One region of the Coprobacillus sp. genome, then DNA from elsewhere that is predicted to be linked to it. Evidence: a T-box and tRNA genes for the amino acid it is inferred to sense, from the RefSeq annotation. Region 1 holds a T-box; the other holds one or more tRNA genes.
The links. The T-box of region 1 lies ahead of leuS (leucine--tRNA ligase). A T-box ahead of a tRNA ligase gene usually reads a tRNA of that ligase, here a tRNA-Leu.
Positions count from the first base shown of each region.

Region 2: it has a tRNA-Leu gene. The T-box ahead of leuS (leucine--tRNA ligase) is inferred to sense a tRNA for this amino acid. The anticodon was not compared.

Region 1 covers NZ_CFJNYH010000021.1:21,068-24,489, reverse strand. The annotation lists gene AC5M21_RS08775 (ATP-binding cassette domain-containing protein) at 1-1,507, shown strand, start outside; T-box leader at 1,551-1,760, shown strand; gene leuS (leucine--tRNA ligase) at 1,795-3,422, shown strand, end outside.
Region 2 covers NZ_CFJNYH010000037.1:25,247-28,668, forward strand. The annotation lists gene AC5M21_RS12570 (spore germination protein) at 1-602, shown strand, start outside; gene AC5M21_RS12575 (L-cysteine desulfidase family protein) at 659-1,927, shown strand; tRNA gene AC5M21_RS12580 (tRNA-Leu) at 2,052-2,136, shown strand; gene AC5M21_RS12585 (hypothetical protein) at 2,261-2,635, shown strand; gene AC5M21_RS12590 (hypothetical protein) at 2,682-3,422, shown strand, end outside.

The DNA.
Region 1 (3,422 bases):
TCAGAATTTAAAGATGTCATCCCTCTCTTTGGGTCAGAGGCAAAGAATTGCTTATTTGCGTGCATGTTATCAGCCAAGTGATATTTTATTATGTGATGAGCCAACGGGATCACTTGATCCAGTTCATGCAGATGAAGTCATGAACCTGTTAAAGGAAGAGTCAAAACGTAGATTGGTCATTGTTGTTTCGCATGATTTAAAGTTGGTTGAAAGGTATAGTGATGAGATTTATACAATGTGTGATGGAAAGATTGAAAGTCATCAATGTTTCCGCCATACACCGTTGACTCAAAATAAGATAGTCTCACGTCATAAAAAAATTTTTCCACTTTTACGATTATCATGGATGTCATTAAAATCTCACAAAGGGCGCTCTTTACAATTAATATTTGGATTAACGATATCTTTTCTATGTATTATTATGACACTCACAATGAGTAGAGGATTGGAAACTCAGATACAAAATTATATATATTCTTTAATTCCTTCTTCATGTATTAGTTTTCAAGCACATAATCATCAATCATTGACACTTGATTTTGTGAATGAATTACAGTCTCAACCCTCTATTACAAGGACACAACTGTATCTTCAGGAGTATGAATTTTTAGGAATCGGTTTTGTTGGTGAAAGGTATCAGGATTCACAGGTTCTTTTTATTGGTGATGATGCTTCGCCTTATCAGGACATACAACTTGATATGGGGCAATATCCTCAAGAGGACCATGAAATCATTGTTTCTCTTTCTACTGCTCAACATTTGTGTAAGGATGAAAGTTTATCAACATTGCTTAATAAGAAAGTTTATGCTTGGTATCAATATCAAAATGAAGTGAAATCAATTGCTTATCAGGTTGTTGGAATTACCAATCAGACGACAGCACTAGATACTCTTTATCAAAGAGAAAATGCCTATATTCATCTTTTAAAAGATGTTTATCAATTTGATGAAAAGGATATACAAAGTGATTTAGGGATGATTTATATTCATAAAGATTATCAGCGTAGTGAAATTATTAAAGAATTGAAAAAGCAGTATCCGGATTATAAGTTTTTAGAAGTTGGAGCGACAACAACTCAAAATATTTCACAATCTATGCAGCAGGTGAGAGTTGTTTTGATGATATTTTCTGGTCTGGCTATATTGTCATCACTTTTTTTAATTGGAGAAGTGATGTTTTTAAATGTTATCCAAAAGAAAAAGGATTTTGCGATTCTGATTTGTTTTGGTGCGAGGCGTTGGCATTTATTAAAGATTGTATTATTTGAATCCTTGGAAATTGTTTTAAGTGCTCAAATGATATGTACTGGATTATATTATCAGTTGTTATCACTTGTTAATGTCATGAGTCAAGAGCTTTTATTGAATAATCATTTGACTTTGTCTTTTGATTATGAATTATTGTTGTTTGTGTATAGTGCTTCTTTTCTTCTTGTTTTCATAAGTCAGTTACCACCATTGCTTTATGTTTTTAGATTGAATACAATTGCTGCTTTAAAAGATTAAAAAGAGTTGAAATTCAAAAATCATATGTTATAATGTTGAATATGTAAAATCAATGAAAAGGAATAGTAGTTGTATGGGTTTCTGCAGAGAGCTTGTGTAAGGTGGAAGCAAGTGAAAAACCGCAATGAACTCGCCTTGGAGATGTAAAGATGAATGGAGTAGTTTTTACCGTATCACTGCGTTAAGGTGTTAAGGGCATGTATATGAAAATATATATGAACTAAGGTGGTAACGCGATAAAGTCGTCCTTAGATGGAGGACTTTTTATATTTTAAGGAGGATGAATTATGCCGTTTGATCACAAACAAATAGAAAAGAAGTGGCAAAAGTATTGGGATGACAACAAAACATTTTATACAGATGTCTGGGATTTTTCTAAGCCAAAATATTATGCTTTAGATATGTTTCCTTATCCATCTGGTCAAGGTTTACATGTTGGTCATCCAGAAGGATATACTGCAACTGATATTATGTCACGTATGAAAAGAATGCAGGGATATAATGTTTTACATCCAATGGGATTTGATTCATTTGGCTTACCTGCTGAACAGTATGCTATTAAAACTGGAAATCATCCAGAAGGGTTTACTTTAGAAAACATTGCAACATTTACAAAACAATTAAAAATGCTAGGCTTTTCTTTTGATTGGGAGAAGTGTGTTTCAACATGTGATCCTGATTATTATAAATGGACACAATGGATTTTTAAACAACTCTATAATGATGGATTGGCTAGAAATGTTGATATTCCTGTGAACTGGTGTGAAGAATTAGGAACTGTTTTGGCTAATGATGAAATTATTGATGGAAAAAGTGAACGTGGTGGGTACCCTGTTGTAAGAAAGAATATGAAGCAATGGGTTATTGATATTCCAAAATATGCTGAGAAATTATTGGATGGCTTAGAGACAATTGATTGGCCTGAATCAACAAAAGAAATTCAACGAAATTGGATTGGTAAATCAATTGGAGCACATGTTGATTTTATGGTTGCTGGACATGATGAAAAATTTACCGTTTTTACAACACGTTGCGATACTTTATTTGGAGCAACTTACTGTGTATTGGCACCAGAACATGAATTGGTTGCTAAAATAACAACGGCTTCTCAAAAAAGTGCTGTTGAAGATTATGTCCAGGCATGTTCAACAAAATCAGAAATGGAGCGTACAGAATTAAATAAGGATAAAACTGGGGTTTTCACTGGAGCTTATGCAATCAATCCAGTGAATCAAAAAGAGATTCCGATTTGGATTTCGGATTATGTTTTGGCTGGTTATGGAACTGGTGCAATCATGGCTGTTCCAGCGCATGATGAGCGTGATTACGAATTTGCAAAGAAATTTGGTATAGATATTATTCCAGTGCTTGAGGGTGGAGATGTTTCAAAAGAAGCATGGACACAAGATGGATTACATATTAATTCTGATTTCTTAAATGGTATGAATAAAGAAGATGCCATTGCAAAGATGACACAATGGCTAAAAGAACATCATTGTGGTCAGCAAAAAATTAATTATCGTTTAAGAGAATGGATTTTTGCTCGTCAGAGATATTGGGGAGAACCTATTCCAATTATTAATTTTGAAGATGGGACATCAGTGGCATTATCAGATGACCAGTTGCCTTTGATTTTACCTCCACTTGAAGATTATTCACCTTCTAAATCTGGTGCTTCACCACTCGATAAAGCGACAGATTGGGTCAATATAGATGTGAATGGTCAAAAAGGAAAACGTGAGACAAGTACAATGCCAGGAAGTGCTGGAAGCAGTTGGTACTATATGCGATATATCGACCCACATAATGATAAAGAAATTGCTGATAGAAAGTTGCTTGACCACTGGTTACCTGTTGATTTATATGTTGGTGGACCAGAACATGCAGTAGGTCATTTATTATACTCTCGTATGTG
Region 2 (3,422 bases), on a different contig from region 1:
CTTCATCTGTCTTAATGATTCCAACGACAATATTTGAAATTCTAGAACATGTGGAAGAGCATCGTCAAACACCATTGATTGGAACATTTATTCGTATTATTCGTTTAAGTGCTGTTTTATTATCCATTTATCTTGTTCCTGTTTGGTCACTATCTGTTTCTTTTATGCAATGGGACTGGACATTCTTTATCCAGATATTACTGGTTGAATTATCTATTGAATTATTAAGAATAGCAACGATTCATACACCAGAAGCCATATCTAATGCGATGGGGTTAATTGCTGCTTTATTATTAGGACAATTTGCTATTGATTTAGGATTCTTTTCAGAAGAAATCTTGCTCTTTTGTGCGGTTGGAGCAATTGGTGGATTCGCAACACCAAACTATGAGTTATCCTTAACAAATAAATATATTAAAGTGATGATGATTGTAAGTATAATGTTATTCAATATCTTTGGATTTGTTATTTTTAATATCTTTTTGTGGGTCTATCTGGCAAGATTGAAGCCTTTTGGAATGTCTTATTTATCACCATTATTTCCATTAGATCTTAAAAAACTAGGACAATTTATAATTAGAAAACCTAAGAAAGGCAAATGATGCCTTTCTTATTTTGTATGAGCGTGTTAGAATATGTCTATAAAGAGGTGGAAAGAATGGAAAAACATATTTATCAAACATATGTACAAGTTTTAAAAGAGGAATTGGTTCCGGCAATGGGATGTACTGAACCGATTGCATTAGCATATTGTGCAAGTAAGTGCTTTGATACACTGCAAGATGAGGTTCAGTCAGTAGATATTTTTGTCAGTGGAAATATTGTTAAAAATGTCAAGAGTGTTATTGTTCCTAATACTGGTGGCTTAAAAGGTATTGAGGCGAGTGTTGCTGCAGGAATTGTGGCTGGTGATAGTACAAAGGTATTAGAAGTTATTTCTATTGTTACAAATTTACAAAAAGAAGAAATGCGTCATTTCTTAGACTCGATATCAATGAAAGTTCAAGCCATTGAAAGTGATTGTGCTTTAGATATTTGTGTTCATCTTCATGGTATTTATCATAATGCCAAAGTTCGTATTGCTGGCTATCATACAAATATTGTGTATATTGAAAAAGATGGTGAAGTTCTTTATGAATCTGGTGTGGTTGCATCAAGTGATTCTTCGTTAACTGATCGTAGTTTATTAAATGTCAAAGATATTTATGAATTTGCAACAACAGTTGCTATTGAGGATGTTCAAGACGTTTTACAAAGACAAATTGATTGTAATTATGCGATTGCTAAGGAAGGGATTGAAAATAACTGGGGTGCTAATATTGGAAGTATCCTTTTAAAAACTTATGGTGATGATGTCAAGATTAAAGCAAAAGCTTATGCAGCAGCAGGCAGTGATGCAAGAATGAGCGGTTGTGAAATGCCAGTTATTATTAATTCTGGTAGTGGAAATCAAGGAATGACAGCATCTTTACCTGTTATTATTTATGCTTTGGAAGAAAAGGCAACACAAGAACAATTATATCGTGCTTTGATTATATCTAACTTATGTACAATTCATCAGAAAACAGGAATTGGCAGATTATCGGCTTATTGTGGAGCTGTCAGCGCAGGTGTAGGGGCAGGCTGTGGGATTGCTTATCTTAAAGGTGGCGATTATAAAACAATTGCTCATACATTGGTTAATGCCTTAGCCATTAATTCGGGAATTGTATGTGATGGAGCAAAGCCTTCATGTGCTGCCAAAATAGCTGAGAGTGTAGATGCTGGAATTCTTGGTTATTATATGTATAAAAATGGCTGCCAGTTTAAAGGTGGCGATGGGATTGTTTGTAAAGGTGTTGAAAATACAATTCGTAATATTGGACGTTTATCTCGAGATGGAATGAAAGAAACAGATAAAGAAATTATTAAAATGATGTGTGATTAATATTATATATAAAAATAGTCTTGATTTCTCTTTTTGAAATGAAGACTATTTCATTTTGTTATAAATGATAGTTTTCCTATTGACTTTTACTACAATTCTATAATATAATAATTGAGCACACGATGCCCGAGTGGCGAAATTGGTATACGCACAGCACTCAAAATGCTGCGACTCGCGTCATGTCGGTTCGAGTCCGACCTCGGGCACCATCTGTTTTTTGAAAAAAAATGTCAGACGGGGACTGTGTAGATTAATATTACAAATAATTATGCAAGCGATATTCGTTAAAGAATATCGCTTTTTTTCGTATTTAAAACAAAAGGAGGTGAGAAAATGAAGAAAAAAGTATTATTACCACGTTCAGATACTGCCAGATGGCAAATATATCCGAGTGATGATGAAGTTTTATTAGTAAAAATGCTGACTAAGTATTCAGAATTAGAAAAAGAAGCCTATCTTATTAGAATTATGGTCAACTTTTTTGCTGAAGATCAGGAAATGCAACTCAAACTCATTGAATATGCGAGACAGTATATTCGACCTAAGTATGACTTACCTAAATCAAGGGAAGCTAGAAAAAAAGTTGCTATTGCTAAATCTAATACAATTGTAGGTGATGACATTATGAATCAAGTTAATTATTATATTTCGCTTATCCAGGAACTTAAAAATACTCCTGAAAAAGTTGAAAAATTTAAAAATCATTAAAGTTCCTTTAATGTTTATATAAAGCAAGGAACCCACTGGAGGTATTATGAGTACAACAAATCTTGAATTTAATGGACAATTTATTCAGCGTTTAGATATTCATGAACGTTGTATTATAACGGACTTTATTAAAGAAAAATTTTATTCTAATATGATTAATCCTCATAAAGCAATTAATACATTACTAAGTTATGAAGATTATAGAAATCATAAGAAAAAAATATATGCAGTTTCTTTAAGAATTATGATTCCAATTGGATTAACAAAATCACAAGAGCATGAAATAGTTAAAAATTTTATGTTAAAAGTGAGTCTTAATTATAAAGTAATCTGTTATTTATATAAGTTTATAACTAAAGGAAATGGTCGATATATAGATGTTATAGCCTTTGACCGACATATTTATGAAAAACCTGAAGAAAAAGAACAATGTTACAAACGTGATATGTATATAAATAAAAATACTGGAAGGACTACAAAGGCTAATAATCCTGATGCGATTCATCGTTGTAAAAAAGGGGATGTAAAAAAGGATAAAAAGGGACAACCAATCAAAGTAATTGTTACAGTCTCTAATAAAAAGAGATATTTCAACTATCGCGATGGAAAGGATGGGAATTCTGATGAAAGAAAGAAAAGATTTACATCTCTAATTGATTATTTAAAAGGTTTATTAATTCAAGCACTTTCTAGAGTTATTCAAACAATACAACTAACTTTAAGACTTAAAAGCAAACAGTATGATAGAACCTATAGTAAGAATAAACGTATTAAAATCTTAAATTAT